4 regions of the Streptomyces sp. NPDC103540 genome follow, and region 1 is predicted to be linked to each of the others. Evidence: riboswitches for the same ligand, from Rfam matches in the RefSeq annotation. Region 1 holds a riboswitch; each other region holds the start of a gene.
The links. Region 1 has a riboswitch for cobalamin ahead of ACZ6ZI_RS15565 (ribonucleoside-diphosphate reductase subunit alpha). Riboswitches for the same ligand answer to the same signal wherever they lie in the genome.

Region 1 (5,418 bases):
CTGTCCGCCCACCCGTGTCACCATGTGACCGCACATATCGGAGGAGCCGGTGACGGCAGCGAAACTGGAGTCGGGAAGGCGGGCGGCGATGTCCACCGAAGGGGCGACCACGGAGCCGGAAGGCGGGGCAGCCACTCGCACGGCGCGTGTGCCCAAGTACTACCGACTCAAGCGGCACTTGCTCGACATGACCGAAACGCTCCCCCCCGGCACCCCCGTGCCGCCGGAGCGTACCCTCGCGGCCGAGTTCGACACCTCCCGGACCACCGTCCGACAGGCGCTCCAGGAGCTCGTCGTCGAGGGCCGGCTGGAGCGCATCCAGGGCAAGGGCACCTTCGTGGCCAAGCCCAAGGTCTCCCAGCCCCTCCAACTCTCCTCCTACACGGAGGACATGCGCGCCCAGGGCCTGGAGCCCACCTCCCAGCTCCTCGACATCGGCTACGTGACCGCCGACGACACCCTCGCCGGACTCCTCAAGATCGCCACCGGCGGGCGGGTCCTGCGCATCGAGCGGCTGCGCCTGGCCAGCGGCGAACCGATGGCCATCGAGACCACCCACCTGTCCGCCAAGCGCTTCCCCGCGCTGCGCCGCTCCCTGGTCAAGTACACGTCCCTCTACACCGCCCTCGCCGAGGTGTACGACGTCCGGCTCGCCGAGGCCGAGGAGACCATCGAGACCTCGCTCGCCACCCCGCGCGAGGCGGGACTGCTGGGCACGGACGTCGGCCTGCCGATGCTGATGCTCTCGCGCCACTCGCTCGACGCCGACGGCGAACCGGTCGAATGGGTGCGTTCGGTGTATCGCGGCGACCGTTACAAGTTCGTGGCCCGTCTTCAGAGGCCCACTCCGTAGCGGGCGGTTGACTCTCCTTCGACCCCCGGTGGACGCTCGTACCGCTATACGGACGGGGACTTACATCCACCGGTCAAGTCCCCGTAGATTCCCTGCGCTTACGCAGATGATCAACGAGGGGACGAGGATCATGCCGGAAACGGAAGCAACAGGGACGGATCGGGCGCCGACATCGGCTGCGGGGCGACTCACCCCGCAGTCGATCGCCATATGGGTGCTCGTCGCGCTCGTCGGGGCCATCGGCTGGGGCGTGCTGGCGCTCTCACGGGGCGAGGAGATCTCGGCCGCCTGGCTCTTGGCCGCCGCGCTGGGCTCGTACGCCATCGGCTACCGCTTCTACTCCCGCTTCATCTCCCACCGCGTCCTGAAGGTGGACAAGACGCGGGCCACCCCCGCCGAACGCCTTGACAACGGTGTCGACTTCCACCCGACCGACCGGCGCGTGCTCTTCGGCCACCACTTCGCCGCCGTCGCCGGCGCGGGCCCCCTGGTCGGGCCCGTCCTCGCCGCGCAGATGGGCTACCTGCCGGGCACCATCTGGATCGTCGCGGGCGTGATCTTCGCCGGCGCCGTCCAGGACATGGTGACGCTGTTCTTCTCCACCCGGCGCGACGGGCGCTCCCTCGGCCAGATGGCCCGGGACGAGATCGGCCCCGTCGGCGGGGCCGCCGCCCTGGTCGCCGTGTTCGCCATCATGATCATCCTGCTGGCGGTGCTCGCGCTCGTCATCGTCAACGCCCTGGCCCACTCGCCCTGGGGCGTCTTCTCCATCGGCATGACGATCCCGATCGCCCTCTTCATGGGCGTGTACCTGCGCGTCCTGCGACCGGGCCGGGTCACCGAGGTCTCCGTCATCGGCGTGGCGCTGCTGCTCCTCGCGATCGTCGCGGGCGGCTGGGTCGCCGAGTCCTCCTGGGCGGACACCTTCACCCTGGAGAAGGAGACGCTGGTCATCTGGATGATCGTGTACGGGTTCTTCGCGTCGGTGCTGCCGGTGTGGCTGCTGCTCGCGCCCCGCGACTACCTGTCCACCTTCATGAAGGTCGGCACCATCGCCCTCATGGCGCTCGGCGTGGTCCTGGCCATGCCCACGCTGAAGATGCCCTCGGTCACCGACTTCGCCGCGCGCGGCGACGGCCCGGTCTTCGCCGGGTCGATGTTCCCGTTCGTCTTCATCACCATCGCCTGCGGCGCCCTGTCGGGCTTCCACTCGCTGGTCTCCTCCGGCACCACGCCGAAGATGATCCAGAAGGAGACCCAGGTCCGGGTCATCGGCTACGGCGCCATGCTCACCGAGTCCTTCGTCGCCGTCATGGCGGTGATAGCCGCGAGCATCATCGAGCCCGGCCTGTTCTTCGCGGTGAACTCCCCCGGCGGCGTCATCGGCGCCACCGTGCAGAGCGCCTCGACGGCGGTGACCAACTTCGGCTTCGCCATCTCGCCGGAGGCCCTCGCGCAGGCGGCGAAGGACGTCGAGGAGGCGAGCCTGCTCTCCCGCACCGGCGGCGCGCCGACCTTCGCACTCGGAATGTCGGAGATCTTCTCCGCCGTCATCGGCGGAGCGGGCATGAAGGCGTTCTGGTACCACTTCGCCATCATGTTCGAGGCCCTCTTCATCCTGACCACGGTCGACGCGGGCACCCGTGTCGGACGGTTCATGCTCCAGGACACCCTCGGCAACGTGCACAAGTCCTTCAAGGACGTCAGCTGGAAGCCCGGCGTCTGGCTGGCCAGCGCGATCGTCGTCGGCGGCTGGGGCTACTTCCTGTGGGTCGGCGTGAAGGACCCGCTGGGCGGCATCAACCAGCTGTTCCCGCTCTTCGGGATCGCGAACCAGCTGCTCGCGGCCGTGGCCCTGGCCGTCTGCACCACCCTGCTGATCAAGTCCGGCCGGCTCAAGTGGGCCTGGGTCACGGGCGTCCCGCTGGCCTGGGACGTGGCCGTCACCCTCACCGCCAGCTACCAGAAGATCTTCTCGGACGACGTGAAGGTCGGCTTCTTCGCCCAGCGCGACAAGTACCAGGGCGGCATCGACGCCGGGAAGGTCCTGCCGCCCGCCAAGAACATGGACGAGATGCACACCGTGGTCACCAACGCCACGGTCGACGGCGTCCTGTCCGTGCTCTTCGCCGTGCTGATCGTCATCGTGCTGCTGGACGCCGCCCGGACCTGCTTCAAGGCCATCGCCGACCCGGCCTCCGTACGCCTGTCCGAGGTGCCGTGGACCGAGTCGAAGATCGTCGCCCCGGCCGGGCTGATCGCCACCGCCGAGGAGAAGGCCGAACTCGCCGCCGCAGGCCTCGACGGGGGCGGCGGCCGGGTCAAGGAACCGGTCGCGTGAGCGGGGTGCGCGGGGCGCTGGCGAAGGCCCGGTTCTTCGTACGGGAGTTCTCGGGCGAGGCGGCGTACGACCGCTACGTCGCCCACGCCCGCGCGCACGACCCCGAGGCCGAGGTCATGACCCGTCGGGCCTTCGAACGGGCCCGCACCGACGCCCGCGAGGCGGACCCCCGCGAGGGCTTCCGCTGCTGCTGAGCGGCCGTCCGCACGCCGCGTGCGGACGGTACGCGCACGGCCCCGAGGGGCCGCCACAGGGCCCCGCCGCCCCCACCCGGGGCGGCGGGGCCCCGCCGCGCGAACGCCGCGCCGCACGACCCTCCGCGCCGCCTCCGGGGTCGTTTCCCGGGCCGCTCCCCGCCATCCCGGCCCCCCACGACCGGCCGCCCCTGACGCACACTCGACGGCATGGACATCGTGATCAGAACGGCCGAACCCGCCGACTACGCGGAGCTCGGCGACATCACCGCCCGGGCCTACCTCGACGACGGCCTCCTGGACGGCAACACCGACGACTCCTACGAGCGGGCGCTGCGCGACGTCGCCGGCCGGGCGGCCGACGCCGAGGTGCTCGTGGCCACCCTGGACGGCGTCCTGCTCGGCGGGGTGACCTTCGCCCCGCCCGGCAGCCGCATGGCCGACATCGCCGGGCCCGACGAGGCCGAGTTCCGGATGCTGACCGTGGCCCGCGCCGGACGCGGCCGGGGCGCCGGCGAGGCCCTCGTGCGGGCCTGCGTCGGGCGCGCCCGCGCCCTCGACGGCGTCACCCGACTGGTGCTCTCCACCCAGGCCCAGAGCCCCGCCGCGCACCGGATCTACGAGCGGCTGGGCTTCGTACGGACCCCCGAACGGGACTGGGCCCCGGTCCCCACCGTGCCCCTGCTCACCTACGCCCTGGAGCTGTACGCCCCCGAGCAGTAGCCGCGCCGACACAACATGTGGGGGCTACAGCATCGGGGCGCCCCCACATGTATGCTCATGGCTGCTGTCGCCGCAGGGGAATCCGGTGCGAATCCGGAACTGTCCCGCAACGGTATGACGTATGCCATTTCGGTGTACTCGCGAGTCCGAGGACCTGCCGACAGCGCGCCCGGCTCGACCGATCCGGGTGCCGACCACGTCCGGGCCTCGCGGTTGGGCCGGTGGACGCCATGCGGTGTGTCGCGATCCGTCGCGCCCGCGTGCGCCCGCTCGCGCCCCGCCCCGCCGATGACCGGGCCGAGCGAGGGAGAGCTCCCCCCGTGACCATCGCGCCTGCCGCACCGCGCGCCGAGTCCGACCAGCCCGCAGCCGCAACCGAGGGCGGGGGCCCCGGTGCCGCGCTGCTGCGCACCCTCACCGAGCTGACGGCCGACCTTCCCGACACCGACCCGGGCCGGGTCGCCGCCGCCGCCCTGCGCGGGCGCAGCTCCGTCGCGGACGAGGCCGAGCTGCGGGGGCTCGCCACGGAGGCCGCGGCCGGCCTCATCTCGGAGGACCCGGCGTACTCCCGCCTCGCCGCCCGCCTGTTGACGCTGGCCGTGGCCGACGAGGCCGCGAGCCAGGGCTCCGTCTCCTTCGCCGAATCCGTCGCCGTCGGCCACCGCGAGGGCCTGATCGCCGACCGCACCGCCGAGTTCGTCGCCGCGCACGCGGCCCGGCTGAACTCCCTCGTCGAGCACGCCCTCGCCGAGGGCGCGGACGACCGCTTCGGCTTCTTCGGCCTGCGCACCCTGCACAGCCGCTACCTGCTGCGCCACCCCATCACCCGCCAGGTGATCGAGACCCCGCAGTTCTTCATGCTGCGCGTGGCCTGTGGTCTCGCCGAGAACGACACGGTCCAGGCCGTCGAGGAAGTGGCCTCGCTCTACCGGCTGATGAGCCGCCTCGACTACCTGCCGTCCTCCCCCACGCTGTTCAACTCCGGCACCCGCCACCCGCAGATGTCCTCCTGCTACCTGCTGGACTCCCCGCTGGACGAGCTGGACTCGATCTACGACCGCTACCACCAGGTCGCCCGCCTCTCCAAGCACGCCGGCGGCATCGGTCTGTCGTACTCGCGCATCCGGGCCCGCGGCTCCCTGATCCGCGGCACGAACGGCCACTCGAACGGCATCGTCCCGTTCCTGAAGACCCTCGACGCCTCCGTCGCGGCCGTGAACCAGGGCGGTCGCCGCAAGGGCGCGGCCGCCGTCTACCTGGAGACCTGGCACGCGGACATCGAGGAGTTCCTGGAGCTCCGCGACAAC
Region 2 (5,418 bases), on a different contig from region 1:
GATGGAGGACGCCGCCACCGCCGAGATCGCCCGCGTCCAGGTCTGGCAGTGGCTGCGCCACCGGGTCGTCGACCGCGAGACGGTGCTGCGCCTGCTGGAGGAGGAACTCACGGCGTTGGGCGCCCAGTACCCGTGGGCGGCGTTGGACGAGGTCCGGGAGCTGTTCGAGCGGACGGCGCTGGCCTGCGAACTGCCGCTGTTCTTCACGCCCGGGGCCTACAGCCGCCACCTCGTGCGGCTCGCGGAGCGTCGGGCGTGAGCGGGGACGTGCGGCGCGTGGGCGTCGTCGGCGGCGGACGGATGGGCGCGGGCATCGCCGAGGTCTGCGCGCGGGCCGGGCTCGACACCGTGCTGTGCGAGGTGGACGCGGTCGCGGCCCGCGCCGCCCGGGAGCGGATCGCCGTCTCCCTCGAACGGGCGGTGCAGCGGGGCGGGCTCGACCGGATCTCCGCCGAGTCGGCGCTCGAACGGGTCACGGCCGTCGCTGACCTCGGCGATCTCGCGGACCGGCAGTTGGTCGTCGAGGCCGTCCCCGAGGACGCCGGGGCGAAGGCGGGGGTGTTCGCCGCGCTCGACAAGGTCGTCGAGGATCCGCGGGCGGTCCTCGCCACGAACACCTCGTCGATCCCCGTGATGCGCCTCGGCATGGCCACCGCCGGTCGCGCCGACCGCGTCGTCGGCCTGCACTTCTTCAACCCCGTGCCGGTCCTGCCGCTCGTGGAGGTCGTGACGACCCTGCACACCGCGCCGGACACCGTCACGGCCGTGACGGACTTCGCGACGCGGACCCTGGGCAAGACGGTGATCCACTCCCGGGACCGTGCGGGCTTCGTCGTCAACGCCCTCTTGGTCCCCTACCTGTTGGCCGCGATCCGGATGACGGAGTCGGGCCACGCCAGTGCCTCGGACGTCGACCTCGGCATGGAGCTGGGCTGCGCCCATCCCATGGGTCCGCTGAAGCTCGCGGACCTGATCGGACTGGACACGGTCGCCGCCATCGCCGAGTCGCTCCACGCCGAGTTCAAGGAACCCCTGTACGCACCGCCGCCGCTGCTGTCGCGGATGGTGGAGGCGGGGCTGCTCGGTCGCAAGACCGGCCGCGGGTTCCACGTGTACGACCGGGTCGAGGAGCCCGGACGGCCGGGCTGAGGGGCCCGGCGCGGGGCCGCCGGCCGAGGGTCCGGCGCGCCGCGGTGCGGGGGCGGGCAGCGGGTGGTGCCGCTGCCCGCCCCGTCCGCGTGCCGCCCCGCCCGCACGGGCGGCGGGACGGCGGCCGCGGCACCGGGATGCCGGGGCCGTGTCTCATCTCACCGTCCGCATGGCGAGACGCGCGCCGCGTGCGCGCACGGCGGACCGTACTCTGACCGGGCAGCTGGTTCGCCCCGTCCGCCAGGCGGGATGCGTCGTAAGAGGGAACCCGGTGGGAATCCGGGACTGCCCCGCAGCGGTGAGCGGGAACGACCGCCGTCATACGCACTGGGACCGGACAACGGTCCTGGGAAGCGACGGCCAGTAGGTGCCCGCCGGGAGACCGGCAGGCGTGCCCGCGAGTCCGAAGACCTGCCCGTTGCCCGCACGCGGACGTATTCCGCGGGCGGACATCCCGGTGACCTCGTGGGCGGGTCGGCGTACACGACGAGCGGCACGTGCGGTGTGTTTCCCCGCGGCGTGGTCCGCGCGTCCTGTCGTCCCTTCGCGTCCGCGTCCCGTCGTCCGGGATGTTGTGGACACATCTCGCGAAGGAGAGTTCCGTGACAGACAGGCCCGCAGCCGAGGCGACACGCGCCACCGTGTACGGCTACCCCCGCCAGGGGCAGGACCGGGAACTGAAGAAGGCCGTCGAGGGCTACTGGAAGGGCCGCGTCACCGCCGAGGCCCTCGGGGAGACCGCCCGCGAACTGCGCCGCTCGAACTGGCGGCAGTTGGCCGAGGCCGGTGTCCACGAGGTGCCCTCCGGGGACTTCTCGTACTACGACCACGTCCTGGACACCAGCGTCATGGTCGGCGCCGTCCCCGCGCGGCACCGCGCGGCCGTCGAGGCCGACGCCCTCGACGGGTACTTCGCGATGGCCCGGGGCACGCAGGACGTCGCCCCGCTCGAAATGACCAAGTGGTTCGACTCGAACTACCACTACCTGGTGCCCGAGCTCGGCCCCGACACCGTCTTCACCGCCGACTCCGCCAAGCAGGTCGCCGAGCTGCGCGAGGCCCTCGCCCTCGGCCACACCGCCCGCCCGGTCCTCGTCGGCCCCGTCACCTACCTGCTGCTGGCCAAGCCCGCACCCGGCGTGGCCGACGACTTCCAGCCGATCACCCTCCTCGACCGGCTGCTGCCCGTCTACGCCGAGGTCCTGGCCGACCTGCGCGGCGCCGGCGCCGAATGGGTCCAGCTGGACGAGCCGGCGCTCGTCCAGGACCGCACCCCGGCCGAACTGAACGCCGCCGCCCGCGCCTACCGCGACCTCGGCGGCGCCGAAGAGCGCCCGAAGTTGCTGGTCGCCTCGTACTTCGGGCGGCTCGGCGACGCCCTGCCCGTCCTGGCCAAGGCGCCGATCGAGGGCCTGGCCCTGGACTTCACCGAGTCGGGCGCCGCCAACCTCGACGACCTCGCGGCGGCCGGCGGACTGCCGGGCAAGCGCCTGGTGGCCGGCGTCGTCAACGGCCGCAACATCTGGATCAACGACTACGAGAGGTCCCTGGCCACCCTCGGCACCCTGCTCGGGCTCGCCGGGCGGGTGGACGTCGCCGCGTCCTGCTCCCTCCTGCACGTCCCGCTGGACGCCGCCGCCGAACGCCAGATCGACCCGCAGATCGCCCGCTGGCTCGCCTTCGCCCGCCAGAAGACGCGGGAGATCACCGTCCTGGCACGCGGCCTCGACCGGGGCACGGACTCCATCGCCGCCGAACTCGCGGCCAACCGGGCCGACCTGGCCTCCCGGGCCGGCTCCGCCCTGACCCACGACCCCGCCGTGCGCGCCCGCACCGCGGCCGTCACCGACGCCGACGGCCGCCGCTCCCAGCCGTACGCGCTGCGGAGCGCGGCCCAGCGCGCCCACCTGGGCCTCCCGCTGCTGCCGACGACGACCATCGGATCCTTCCCGCAGACGAACGAGCTGCGCACCGCGCGCGCCGACCTGCGGGCGGGGCGGATCGACGCCGGCGCCTACGAGGAGCGGATCAAGGACGAGATCCGCGAGGTCCTCGCCTTCCAGGAGAAGGCCGGGATCGACGTCCTCGTCCACGGCGAGCCCGAGCGCAACGACATGGTCCAGTACTTCGCGGAGCAGCTCACCGGCTACCTCGCCACCCGGCACGGCTGGGTGCAGTCCTACGGCACCCGCTACGTCCGGCCGCCGGTGCTGGCCGGCGACATCTCGCGCCCCGAGCCGATGACGGTCCGCTGGACCTCGTACGCCCGGTCGCAGACGACCAAGCCGGTCAAGGGCATGCTGACCGGCCCGGTCACGATGCTCGCCTGGTCCTTCGTGCGCGACGACCAGCCCCTCGGCGACACCGCCCGCCAGGTGGCCCTCGCCCTGCGCGACGAGGTGAACGACCTGGAGGCGGCCGGCACCTCGGTCATCCAGGTCGACGAACCCGCCCTGCGCGAGACCCTGCCCCTGCGGGCCGCCGACCACGCCGACTACCTGGCCTGGGCGACCGAGGCCTTCCGGCTCACCACCGGCGGGGTGCGGCCGGACACCCAGATCCACACGCACATGTGCTACGCGGAGTTCGGCGACGTCGTCGGGGCCATCGACGCACTCGACGCCGACGTCATCAGCCTGGAGGCCGCCCGCTCCCACATGCAGGTGGCGCGCGAACTGGCCGCGCACGGCTACCCGCGTGAGGCCGGACCGGGCGTGTGGGACATCCACTCCCCTCGCGTGCCCGGCGTACCGGAGGCCGCGGCCCTGCTCCGGGCGGGCCTGGAGGCCATCCCCGCCGAGCGGCTGTGGGTCAATCCCGACTGCGGCCTGAAGACCCGCGGTTGGTCGGAGACGCGGGCTTCGCTGGAGAACCTGGTGGCGGCGGCCCGTGAGGTGCGCGCCGAGGTGGCCGCCGAGCGCTCCTGACGGCGCGACCCGCCGCGGGCCCGGTCACACCACCGGGCTCGCGGCGGAGCCGGGGGCGGATGCCGGGGCGGATTCCGGGGCGAACTCGGCCCGGAGCAGTTCGGTGAACGCCGCGATCGGGAAGTTCCAGTCCCCGTTGGCGTTGACCGACACCACGCGTGCTCCGTCCCGGGAGCCGAAGGTGTAGGTCCAGGAGCCGTTGATCGCGCCGCCCATCCCCCACACCGTCACCGCGCCCGGCAGGCTCACCGAGGCGACGCCGAGGCCGTAGGCGGTGTCGGGGATCCACTGCTCGGTGGTGACCGTGGTGAACATCTGCGCCTGCTGCGCGGGCGGCAGCAACCGGCCGGCGAGCAGCGCGGTGAAGAAGCGCAGGAGGTCGCCGGTGGTCGAGACGGCTCCGCCGGCGGCCCAGCCCCAGGACGGGTCGAGTTCCGTCACGTCGTGGACGGTGGCGTCGGGCTCGGGCAGCATCAGCTTCGAGTAGTGCCGTCCGTGGGGTCCCTCGATCACCGACTCGCCGGCGCGCGGCAGGTACGTCGCCGTCAGGCCGAGGGGGCGGGCGATCCGCTCCGCGAACGCGTCGGCGAGCGGAGCGCCCGTCACCCGCTCGATGATCATCCCGGCCAGGAAGTAGTTGGTGTTGGAGTACCCGAAGCGCTCGCCCGGGGCGAAGTGCGGCGGGTGGGCGAGGGCGAGACCGACGAGCTCCTCGGGCCGGTAGACGTCGAAGCGGTGCCGCAGGAACGGCTCGCCCGTGCTCCGCGCCACGATGACGGGGTCGTGGACGTAGTCGAACAACCCGCTGGTGTGGTTGAGCAGGTGCCGGACGGTGATCCCCCGGGCGTCTCGGGCGGCGCCGCGCACCAGGTCGGGCAGCAGGGTCTCCACCGGGTCGTCGAGGTCGATCCGGCCCTCGGCGACGAGTTGCAGCACCACGGTCGCCGTGAACGTCTTGGTGGTGCTCCCGATGCGGAAGCGGTCGTGCGGCAGGCGCTCGCGTCCGGTCGTCGTGTCGGCGACCCCGGCCGTGGCGACCCAGGTGCCGTCTTCGTCCGTGATCTCGGTGAGGATGCCCGGGACCCCGCCGTCGGCCACGGCCCGGTCCAGGACGAGCCGGGCGACGGCGCGGTCGGCGGCGGGGGCAGGGGCAGGGGCGGGGGCGGCGATGTCGTTCGTCGTCGTGTTCATGATTAGATCGTCGGACCCTGACGCAGGGTCAGGGTCAAGCGGCTGCTTCCGTCGATTTTCCGGGGGGAAAGGGATGTTGACGATCGGCCAGGTCGCGACCGCTCTCGGCGTCACCGTGCGGGCGATCCGCCACTACCACCAGAGGGGTCTG
Region 3 (5,418 bases), 240 kb from region 1:
CCCACGCCTGACCGCCACGTCCGGCAGCCGAACCGTTCACTTCCACGCGATACGCTCGTCTGCCGGACAAAATCCGCAGATCCACCGCCCGCACCACCAGCACCGCCCGCACCGCCAGCACCACCACCCCTGCCCCTCACCACCCACGAGCAGACAAGGGAGTCCGCCAGTGGCCATCTCCGTCTTCGACCTCTTCTCCATCGGCATCGGCCCCTCCTCCTCCCACACGGTCGGCCCGATGCGCGCCGCACGCATGTTCGTGACGCGGCTGAAGAAGGACGGCGTCCTCGCCCAGACCGCGTCCGTGCGCGCGGAGCTCTTCGGCTCCCTCGGCGCGACCGGCCACGGCCACGGCACCCCCAAGGCGGTCCTGCTCGGCCTGGAGGGCCACTCCCCTCGCACGGTCGACGTGGAGACGGCCGACGACGAGGTGGAGCGGATCCGCAAGAGCGGGCGCCTGCGCCTGCTGGGCACCGAGATAGGCGATGTCCACGAGATCGCCTTCGACGAGCCGAACCAGCTGATCCTGCACCGCCGCCGCTCGCTGCCGTACCACGCGAACGGCATGACCCTCTTCGCCTACGACGCCTCCGGCGCCCCGCTGCTGGAGAAGACCTACTACTCGGTCGGCGGCGGCTTCGTCGTCGACGAGGACGCGGTCGGCGAGGACCGGATCAAGCTAGACGACACGGTGCTGAAGTACCCCTTCCGCTCGGGCGACGAGATGCTGCGCCTCGCCAACGAGACCGGCCTGTCGATCTCCTCCCTGATGCTGGAGAACGAGAAGGCCTGGCGCACGGAGGAGGAGATCCGCGAGGGCCTCCTGGAGATCTGGCGGGTCATGCAGTCCTGCGTCTCGCGCGGCATGTCCCGCGAGGGCATCCTCCCGGGCGGCCTGCGCGTCAAGCGCCGCGCCGCGTCCACGGCCCGCCAGCTGCGCACCGAGGGCGACCCGATGATGCACCGCAGCGAGTGGACCACCATCTACGCGATGGCCGTCAACGAGGAGAACGCCGCGGGCGGGCGCGTGGTGACCGCCCCGACCAACGGCGCGGCGGGCGTGCTGCCGGCCGTCCTGCACTACTACACGAACTTCGTGCCGGGCGCCGACGAGGACGGCGTGGTCCGCTTCCTCCTCGCCGCGGGCGCGATCGGCATGCTGTTCAAGGAGAACGCCTCCATCTCCGGCGCCGAGGTCGGCTGCCAGGGCGAGGTGGGCTCCGCCTGCTCCATGGCGGCGGGCGCCCTCGCCGAGGTGCTGGGCGGCACCCCGGAGCAGGTCGAGAACGCGGCCGAGATCGGCATGGAGCACAACCTCGGCCTGACCTGCGACCCCGTCGGCGGCCTGGTGCAGATCCCCTGCATCGAGCGCAACGGCATGGCGGCGGTCAAGGCCGTCACCGCCGCGAAGATGGCGATGCGCGGCGACGGCAGCCACAAGGTCTCCCTCGACAAGGTCATCAAGACCATGAAGGAGACCGGCGCCGACATGAAGATCAAGTACAAGGAGACCGCCCGCGGCGGTCTCGCGGTCAACGTCATCGAGTGCTGACGGCGGGCCGGGCGGCCGGGAGGTCGCCCGGCACGGCACGGCCCCGACCGGGCCCCTCCACGACGGACGACCCGACGAGGGACGACTCGAAGAAAGATGAATCGACCACCGATTTCAGGTTTGGATCGGGTTGATCACGCTTGCGAGGGAAGAACCCGGTCTGGGCTGGTTTCTCGATGATCACGTACGCAAGGCTGGTCCCACGACGTCGGGCTCATCCGGGGCGGCCGGCCAACCGCCCTGACCCCCTTGGTTTTTGCGTACTGGAGGACTTCACCATGGCAAGCATCCGCAGCATCCGTGTGATGGCGGCTGTCGCATCGCTCCCCCTCGCCGCCGTGCTCCTGTCGGGCGTGGCGCAGGCGGACAACGGGGCCGGCGCCGCGGGCACCGCCTCGAACGCGGCCCTCGCCGGCATCCTCGGCAGCGGAGTCGGGGGCAGCAACCTCGGCAACTCCTCCACCGCCCAGCAGGTCGCGTCCGGCTTCGGGGCGTCGAACCAGAACAACGGTGCCCAGGCCAACGGCTCCGGCTTCACCGCGATCGGCCAGTCCAACGACCACGACTCGCTGGTCTACAACCCGCTGCCGTAGCGGGCGCGCGGCCGCCCGCCGCGCCCTTCGGGCCCGTCCTCCGCGCGGAGGACGGGCCCTCGCGCGTACGGGGCCCCGCGCGGGGCAAGTGGGGTCCAGCGGCCCGCCCGGCTCGGGACCTTCGGCCCCGCCCCGGGTCGTGGGGGTGGGCTAGCGTGCCGAAGGGGGGTCCGTGCACCATCCCGCGCGAAGGAAGGCAGCCGCCCATGGCCACCACCGAACACCGTGTCCTGCCCCTCCGGCTGGAGGTCGCCCCGCCGACCGTCCCGCTCCAGGGCGCCTTCGTCTACCGCACGGACCGGCCCTACGAGCTGGCCCTCGACTTCCGGGGCGGCGGTACGCACCTCGCCCGCTGGGTCTTCTCCCGCGACCTGCTGATCGAGGGGGAGACCGTCGCCACCGGCGAGGGCGACATACAGGTCTGGCCCGTCCGCGCGGGGACCGAGCCACGGGTGTTCCTGGCCTTCGGCAACGGCGGCCGCAGCTGTGTGGTGTCGGCCCGGGCCAAGGACGTACGGGCCCTGTGCCGGCGCATGACGGAACTGGTGCCGCGCGGCCAGGAGCGGCGGCACTACGACCTGGACGCGCAGCTGAGCGCGCTGCTGGCGCACTGACCGCGGACCGGCCGTACGCCGCCCGGCCCGCCGCACAGCCGGTCCGCCGTCCGCCCGGTCCGCCGTCCGCCGTCCACTCGATCCGCCCTGCGCCCGGCCCGCCGGAGCCGCAACCGCGCGGGGCGCCGCCGCGTCTACCCGGGTGACAGCCATCCCCGTCTCAAGAGGAATCGGGGGACGCCATGCGCCACCTGCCCCGCTCGCGCCGTCGCAAGATCGTGGCCCTGGCCACGGGCGCACTGCTCACCGTCGGCATCGGTCTGGCCGCACCGGCATCCGCGGCCGCCGCCTCCACCCAGACCCCGCTCGTCGTCAACGCCCGTTGGGGCGGTCACTGCACGTTCGACCGGATCGTGGTCGACCTCCAGGGCTACGTCCCCGAGGTCACCGTCAGCCCCGTCTCGCAGCTCGTGTACGACGGGTCCGGCAAGCCCGTCCCGCTGGCGGGGAAGTACTTCCTGGAGATCCGCCTGCACCCGGCCGCCGCGCACAACGACGCCGGACAGAACGTCTACCAGGGTCCCCGGCTCCAGAAGATCTACCTCAGCAAGCTCAAGGGCCTCGCCCTGACCGGCGACTTCGAGGGGTACGTCACCCTCGGGGCCGCCTTCGACACCAAGCCGGCCTACGGCACCACCGTGCTGCACTCGCCGGAGCGGGTCGTGGTGGACATCGCGCACCCGAACACCTGCTGACACCGCGGCGCACCGTACGACGACACGGCGACCGGCGTCCCCCCGGGGGGGGCGCCGGTCGCCGTGCGTCGGGATCCCGCCCGCGCGCACCGCGGGAGCGCGGCCGGGGCTACCGTCCGGTCCGGCTTGTTACGGTACGCGCGGCCGACTAGGGTCGTCGGGCCTTGGTGTTCGGGAAGCCGGTGGGAAACCGGAGCGGCCCTCGCCACTGTGATCGGGAAGTCCGGCTCCACTCCTGCGGGAAGCCACTGGGTCCACGCGGGGAACCGCGCGGCCCCGGGAAGGCGGAGCCAGGGCATCAGTACCCGTCAGCCAGGAGACCGGCCGAGGCGCGTCGTCCATCCACGAGGTGCTGGAGAGGTCTCTCTACCCATGCATATAGCCGAGGGGTTCCTGCCCCCCTTGCACGCGGTCGCCTGGGGCGCCGCGTCCGCCCCGTTCGTCGTCCACGGCGTGCGCGCCCTCACCCGCGAGGTGAAGGCCAACCCGGAGAGCACGCTGTTGCTCGGGGCCTCCGGAGCGTTCACGTTCGTCCTGTCCGCCCTGAAGATCCCCTCGGTGACGGGCAGCTGCTCCCACCCGACGGGAACGGGGCTCGGGGCCATCCTCTTCCGACCGCCGATCATGGCGGTGCTCGGTACGATCACCCTGCTCTTCCAGGCGCTGCTGCTGGCCCACGGCGGCCTCACCACCCTGGGCGCCAACGTCTTCTCCATGGCCGTCGCCGGCCCCTGGGCGGGCTACGGCGTCTACCGGCTCCTGCGCAAGTACGGGGCCCCGCTCATGGTCGGCGTCTTCTTCGGCGCCTTCTTCGCGGACCTGGTCACCTACTGCGTGACCTCCGTCCAGCTCGCGCTGGCCTTCCCGGACCCGGCGAGCGGCTTCGTGGGCTCGCTGGAGAAGTTCGCCGGCATCTTCGCGCTCACCCAGATCCCGCTGGCCGTCAGCGAGGGGCTGCTGACCGTGCTCGTGATGCGCCTGCTGATGCAGTCCAGCAAGTCGGACCTGGTCCGGCTCGGCGTCGCCAAGCTCACCGGCCGGACCGCCGGACAGACCGACCTGGAGGCGACGGCCCGATGACCCGCAACGCGAAGATCAACACGCTGCTGCTGCTCCTGGTCGCGGCGCTGGCCGTGATCCCGCTCGCCTTCGGCATGGGCGACCACAAGGAGGAGCCGTTCGCCGGCGCCGACGCGCAGGCCGAGGCCGCCATCACCGAGCTGAAGCCGGACTACGAGCCGTGGTTCTCGCCGCTCTACGAACCCCCGTCGGGGGAGGTCGAGTCGGCGCTGTTCGCCCTCCAGGCGGCGCTCGGCGCGGGCGTCCTCGCCTACTACTTCGGGGTCCGCAAGGGGCGTCGCCAGGGAGCGGAGCAGGCACGGGCCGAGGCGCGGGCCGAGGCCGGGACGGCCTCCGGGGCCGGTGCGGCCGCCCGGGAGTCGTAGCCGGTGCTGCCGATCGACGTGGCGGCCCACAGCAGTCGCTGGCGGGGCCGCCACCCGTTGGAGAAGGCCCTGTTGGGGCTCGGGCTGACGGTCACCGCCGTCGCCCTGCCCCCCTGGCCGGGCGGACCGCTGGTGGGCGCCGCCACCCTGGCCGTGCTGCTCGGCCCGGCCGGGGTGGGCCGGCGGCAGCTGTGGCGGGCCTTCCGGGTCCCGTTGGGCTTCTGCGTGACCGGGGCCCTACCGCTGTTGGTGTCGGTGGGCGGCCCGGACGGGTTCCTCGCCCTGGCGCCCGACGGGCCCCGGCACGCGGGCGAGCTGCTGCTGCGCACGTCGGCGGCCTCGCTGGGGGTGCTGCTGTTCGCCTTCACCACCCCGGTGTCGGACGTGCTGCCGCGACTGGTGCGGGCGGGGGTGCCCGCACCGGTGGTGGACGTGGCCCTGGTCATGTACCGGATCGGTTTCCTGCTGCTCGACTCGATGGACCGGGTGCGCCGGGCCCAGGCCGCGCGGCTGGGGCAC
Region 4 (5,418 bases), on a different contig from region 1:
CGGGGGCCATGCCGTTCTCCACGCGGTAGAAGCCCTCGGCCGTGCGCTCGCCGGTGGTGAACCGGGCGTCGCGCTCGTCGACGTCGCTGGTCAGCAGGTTCGCGGCGAGGGCGTCCGTACGGGCGATGATCAGGGTCGGGGTGTCGGCGATGTCGGCGGCGAGGCGGGCCGCGTTCAGGGTGCGGACGTGCTGCGAGGTCGGGACCAGGACCTTGCCGCCGAGGTGGCCGCACTTCTTCTCGGAGGCGAGCTGGTCCTCGTAGTGGATGCCGGCGGCGCCCGCGGCGATCATGGCCTTGGTCAGCTCGAAGGCGTTGAGCGGGCCGCCGAAGCCGGCCTCGGCGTCGGCGACGATCGGCGCGAGCCAGTCGACGGTGTCGCTGCCGCCCTCGGCGGTGGCGATCTGGTCGGCGCGCAGCAGGGCGTTGTTGATCCGGCGGACCACCTGGGGAACGGAGTTGACCGGGTAGAGGCTCTGGTCGGGGTAGGTGTGCCCGGCCTGGTTGGCGTCGGCCGCCACCTGCCAGCCGGAGAGGTAGATCGCCTGGAGGCCCGCGCGGACCTGCTGCACGGCCTGGCCGCCGGTGAGGGCGCCGAGGGCGTGGACGTAGTCCAACTCGTGGAGTTGGCGCCACAGGCGTTCGGCGCCGCGCCGGGCCAGGGTGTGCTCCTCGCGGACGCTGCCGGAGAGCCGGACCACGTCCTCGGCGGTGTACGTCCGCTCGATGCCCGCCCATCGCGGGTCGTCGGCCCACCGCCGCCGCAGCCCCTCGGCCGCCGCCGTCGTGTTCGTGTCTGCCATGACCGTCACCGTCTCCATGAGTCGATCGCGCCGCGCCCGCACGTCAAGGATGCGAAGCATTGGCACTCTGTGCCGTGAACTGGGATCGCGGCCCGCCGTCCCCGCGAGGAACGAGCTGAGCAATGGTGCCGAACCATCAGGCGGAAGCTGCCGGGATCGTCGATATCAGGGCGTGAATCGCGCCCGTTGCTTCCGTTCTGACCGCCGGTTCCGGCGGGCCGCAGGACGACTCTCCCAATGACACCGAGTGCCATCAAGCAGGGACGTCTGCCAAGTTCTGCGAATCTTCCCGGGCTGTTTTGCCAAGTCTGCCAAGGCCCACCCGCGCGGATCGCGGCGTAGGGTGACGCCGACGGACAGGGGGCACGGTGAACAAGAAGACCTACGCGGGTGCGCGGCTGAGGCGGCTGCGCGAGGAGCGGCGCATGAGCCAGGCCGATCTGGCCCGGGTCCTCGCGATCTCGCCCTCCTACCTGAACCAGATGGAGCACGACTCCCGGCCCCTGACCGTGCCCGTGCTGCTGCGGCTGACCGAGGCCTTCGGCGTCGACCCCGGCTTCTTCTCCGAACGCGACACCGGCCGGCTGGTCGCCGACCTGCGCGAGGCGCTCGCCGGGGAGGTCGCCGCGGCCCGCGTCTCCGCGTCCGACCTGGCCGAACTCGCCGGCCGGATGCCCGCGGTCGCCCAGGTGCTGCTGGACCTCGGCCGCCGCGGACAACGACTGGCCGAGGGCCTCGCCGGCGTCACGGACGGCCGCGACGGGGACGCCGGGGGGCCGCTCTCCCCGCACGAGGAGATCCGCGAGTTCTTCTACCGGCGACAGAACTACCTCCACGACACCGACCTGGCCGCCGAGGAGCTAGCCCGCGCCGTCGGGATCCGCCCCGGCGAGGTCGTCCGGGTCCTCACCGCCCGACTCGCGGACCGGCACGGCGTACGCGTCACCGTCGGCGCCGACCCGGCGCCGGACTCGGGCTCGGGCGGGGGCTCGGGCCCGGGTTCCGGCTCCCGCACCGGTTCCGGATCGGGTTCCGGTTCCGGTTCCGGCTTCGACGCCGGGCGGCTGCACCACTACGCGCGGTCCGCGCGCGTGCTGCACCTCTCCGCCCGCCTGCGGCCGGGACAGCAGGCCTTCCGGATGGCCACGCAGCTGGCCCTGCTGGAGTACGGGGACGAACTGGACCGGCTCGCCTCGCAGGACTTCCCGGCCGGCTCCACCGCGCACGGCCTGGCCCGGATCGGCATCGCCAACTACTTCGCGGCCGCGCTGATCCTCCCGTACCGCGCCTTCCACACCGCCGCCGAGGAGTTCCGCTACGACATCGAGCGGCTCACCGACCACTTCGGCATCGGATACGAGACCGTCTGTCACCGCCTGAGCACCCTGCAACGCACCGGGTTGCGGGGGGTCCCCTTCTCCTTCGTCCGCGTCGACCGGGCCGGGAACATGTCCAAGCGGCAGTCCGCGACCGGATTCCACTTCTCCCGCGCGGGAGGCACCTGCCCGCTCTGGAACGTCTACGAGGCCTTCGCCGCGCCGGGCCGCATCCACGTCCAGGTCGCCGCCATGCCCGACGGGCAGCGCCACCTGTGGACCGCCCGCGCCGTCACCCGCCACCGCGGCGGCTGGGGCGAACCCGGCAAGACCTTCGCCATCGGGCTCGGCTGCGAGATCCGCCACGCCGCCCGGCTCGTCTACTCCGACGGCCTCGACCTGGACAACACCTCCGCCGACACCCCGATCGGCATGGGCTGCCGGCTCTGCGAGCGCCTCGACTGCCCCCAGCGCGCCGTGCCCCCGCTCGGACGCCCCCTGGCCGTCGACGAGAACACCAGCACCTTCATCCCGTACCGGGTGGCGGACCGCCCGCGCTGAGCCCCGCCCGCAGGCCGGAACACGGTCCGTCCGGGTGGAGGAGCGCTCGTGCGGAGCGGGAGGGGGTGGACTTACTAGGACGTCCAACTATATGTTCCTGACAAGCCCGCGGTGCAGGGAAGCCGGTGTGAATCCGGCGCGGTCCCGCCACTGTGACCGGGGAGCGTGCTTTTCAGCGGTTCAGGCCACTGACGGAACCCATCCGTCGGGAAGGCCGGAGAGCACGTGACGATCCGGGAGTCAGGATACCGGCCGCGGGGTGTTCCGTGTTGTCCACGAGGATGGAGCAGACACGCATGGCACCGGTACGTGACCACGGCCCGGGCGATCCGGCGGAGTACCCGAACGGCGAGGCCCTGTCCCCGCGTTCGTGACTCGACGGGGGCCCGTGCGCCCCCGCCTGTCCCGCGGTCGGAACCGCGGCGCGCACCCCGATCGGTGCACCGCCGCGCCCGCGCCGCGCCCTCCTCGGATCCTCACCTGACGAGAGCAGGCTTCGATGGTCCGTGAACTCACCCACTTCATCGGCGGAAAGCACACCACCGGCACGTCCGGGCTCTTCGCCGACGTCCACGACCCCAACACCGGGGCCGTCCAGGCCAGGGTCCCCCTGGCCGGACGCGCCGACACCGAGGCGGCCATCGCCAACGCCGAGGAGGCGCAGGCCGAATGGGCCCGGTGGAACCCGCAGCGGCGCGCCCGCGTCATGCTGCGCTTCCTCCAGCTCGTCGAGCCCGAACGCGACGCGCTGGCCCGACTGCTGTCCTCCGAGCACGGCAAGACCGTCGCCGACGCCCACGGCGACCTGCAACGCGGCCTGGAGGTGGTCGAGTTCGCCGCCGGCATCCCGCACCTGCTCAAGGGCGAGTTCACCGACAACGCCGGCAGCGGCATCGACGTGCACTCGCTGCGCGCCCCCCTCGGCGTGGTCGCGGGCATCACCCCCTTCAACTTCCCCGCGATGATCCCGCTGTGGCAGGCCGCACCCGCCCTGGCCTGCGGCAACGCCTTCATCCTCAAGCCCTCCGAGCGCGACCCCTCCGTACCGCTGCGCCTCGCCGAACTCTTCCTGGAGGCCGGCCTGCCGCCCGGCGTGCTCAACGTCGTCAACGGCGGCAAGGAGGCGGTCGACACCCTCCTGGAGGACCCCCGCGTCCAGGCGCTCGGCTTCGTCGGATCCACCCCGATCGCCGCGCACATCTACGCCACCGCCGCCGCCCACGGCAAGCGCGCCCAGTGCTTCGGCGGCGCCAAGAACCACATGATCGTGATGCCGGACGCCGACCTCGACCAGGCCGCCGACGCCCTCATCGGCGCCGGCTACGGCTCCGCCGGCGAACGCTGCATGGCCATCTCCGTCGCCGTCCCCGTCGGCGAGGAGACCGCCGACGCGCTGGTCGCCAAGCTGAAGGAACGCATCGCCGCCCTGCGCATCGGCACCTCCGACGACCCGGACGCGGACTTCGGGCCCCTCGTCAGCCGGGAGGCCCTCGAACGCGTCGAACGCTACGTCGGCATCGGCGCCACAGAGGGCGCCGAACTCGTCGTGGACGGACGCGGCTTCACCCTGCCGGGTCACGAGAACGGCTTCTTCGCCGGCGCCACCCTCTTCGACCGGGTCACCCCGCGGATGCGGATCCACCGCGAGGAGATCTTCGGCCCCGTGCTGTGCGTCGTACGGGCCGCCGACTACGAGGAGGCGCTGCGCCTGCCCAGCGAGCACCCGTACGGCAACGGCGTCGCCATCTTCACCCGCGACGGCGACACCGCCCGCGACTTCACCCGCCGCGTCAACACCGGCATGGTCGGCGTCAACGTGCCCATCCCGGTACCCGTCGCCTACCACACCTTCGGCGGCTGGAAGCGCTCCGGATTCGGGGACCTGAACCAGCACGGGCCGGACTCGATCCGCTTCTACACCCGCACCAAGACCGTCACCTCGCGCTGGCCCTCCGGGGTCAAGGAGGGCGCGAGCTTCACCATCCCGACGATGGGCTGACGCCGTGTCCACGAACCTGCTCAGCAAGGACCAGCTCGCCCTGGCCGAGGTCACCCTCGACTTCGCCCAGGAACAGCTCGCCCCGCACGCCCTCGCCTGGGACCGCGACAAGCACTTCCCCGTCGACGTCCTGCGCCGGGCGGCCGACCTCGGACTCGCCGGGATCTACGTCGGCGAGGAGTCCGGCGGCTCCGGACTCTCGCGCGCCGACGGCGTCGTCATCCTCGAAGTGCTGGCCACCGGCTGCCCCTCCATCGCCGGCTACCTGTCCATCCACAACATGGTCGCCTGGATGATCGACCACTACGGCGACCCGGAGCAGCGCGCCCGCTGGCTGCCCGACCTCTGCGCCGCGCGGACCCTCGGCAGCTACTGCCTGACCGAGCCCGGCGCGGGCTCCGACGCGAGCGCCCTGCGCACCCGCGCCGAGCGCGACGGCGACCACTGGGTCCTGACCGGCGTCAAGCAGTTCATCTCCGGCGCCGGTTCCTCCGACGTCTACGTGGTCCTGGCGCGCACCGGCGGCGAGGGCCCGCGCGGCATCTCCGCCTTCGTCGTCGAACGGGGCGACGCGGGCCTGTCCTTCGGGGCGAACGAACAGAAGATGGGCTGGAACGCGCAGCCCACCCGACAGGTGGTCCTCGACGGCGTCCGGATCCCCTCCGACCGGCGCCTCGGCGCCGAGGGCGAGGGCTTCCGCATGGCCATGACCGCCCTCAACGGCGGCCGGCTGGGCATCG

Region 2: it holds a riboswitch for cobalamin, as region 1 does, so the genes downstream of both, metE (5-methyltetrahydropteroyltriglutamate--homocysteine S-methyltransferase) here and ACZ6ZI_RS15565 (ribonucleoside-diphosphate reductase subunit alpha) in region 1, are expected to answer to the same signal.
Region 3: it holds a riboswitch for cobalamin, as region 1 does, so the genes downstream of both, ACZ6ZI_RS14505 (energy-coupling factor ABC transporter permease) here and ACZ6ZI_RS15565 (ribonucleoside-diphosphate reductase subunit alpha) in region 1, are expected to answer to the same signal.
Region 4: it holds a riboswitch for cobalamin, as region 1 does, so the genes downstream of both, ACZ6ZI_RS05645 (CoA-acylating methylmalonate-semialdehyde dehydrogenase) here and ACZ6ZI_RS15565 (ribonucleoside-diphosphate reductase subunit alpha) in region 1, are expected to answer to the same signal.

Annotation. Positions count from the first base shown of each region.
Region 1 covers NZ_JBVJMA010000005.1:484,385-489,802, forward strand. Annotated here, with positions in the region: gene ACZ6ZI_RS15545 (GntR family transcriptional regulator) at 89-853, shown strand; gene ACZ6ZI_RS15550 (carbon starvation CstA family protein) at 984-3,194, shown strand; gene ACZ6ZI_RS15555 (YbdD/YjiX family protein) at 3,191-3,388, shown strand; gene ACZ6ZI_RS15560 (GNAT family N-acetyltransferase) at 3,599-4,111, shown strand; cobalamin riboswitch at 4,153-4,287, shown strand; gene ACZ6ZI_RS15565 (ribonucleoside-diphosphate reductase subunit alpha) at 4,432-5,418, shown strand, end outside.
Region 2 covers NZ_JBVJMA010000002.1:231,041-236,458, forward strand. Annotated here, with positions in the region: gene aceB (malate synthase A) at 1-259, shown strand, start outside; gene ACZ6ZI_RS05665 (3-hydroxybutyryl-CoA dehydrogenase) at 256-1,149, shown strand; cobalamin riboswitch at 1,357-1,582, shown strand; gene metE (5-methyltetrahydropteroyltriglutamate--homocysteine S-methyltransferase) at 1,752-4,076, shown strand; gene ACZ6ZI_RS05675 (serine hydrolase domain-containing protein) at 4,101-5,267, opposite strand; gene ACZ6ZI_RS05680 (MerR family transcriptional regulator) at 5,341-5,418, shown strand, end outside.
Region 3 covers NZ_JBVJMA010000005.1:248,119-253,536, forward strand. Annotated here, with positions in the region: gene ACZ6ZI_RS14480 (APC family permease) at 1-11, shown strand, start outside; gene ACZ6ZI_RS14485 (L-serine ammonia-lyase) at 170-1,552, shown strand; gene ACZ6ZI_RS14490 (hypothetical protein) at 1,831-2,145, shown strand; gene ACZ6ZI_RS14495 (SsgA family sporulation/cell division regulator) at 2,352-2,759, shown strand; gene ACZ6ZI_RS14500 (AMIN-like domain-containing (lipo)protein) at 2,942-3,454, shown strand; cobalamin riboswitch at 3,603-3,797, shown strand; gene ACZ6ZI_RS14505 (energy-coupling factor ABC transporter permease) at 3,827-4,534, shown strand; gene ACZ6ZI_RS14510 (energy-coupling factor ABC transporter substrate-binding protein) at 4,531-4,899, shown strand; gene cbiQ (cobalt ECF transporter T component CbiQ) at 4,903-5,418, shown strand, end outside.
Region 4 covers NZ_JBVJMA010000002.1:223,676-229,093, reverse strand. Annotated here, with positions in the region: gene aceA (isocitrate lyase) at 1-802, opposite strand, end outside; gene ACZ6ZI_RS05650 (short-chain fatty acyl-CoA regulator family protein) at 1,228-2,679, shown strand; cobalamin riboswitch at 2,772-2,950, shown strand; gene ACZ6ZI_RS05645 (CoA-acylating methylmalonate-semialdehyde dehydrogenase) at 3,179-4,678, shown strand; gene ACZ6ZI_RS05640 (acyl-CoA dehydrogenase family protein) at 4,683-5,418, shown strand, end outside.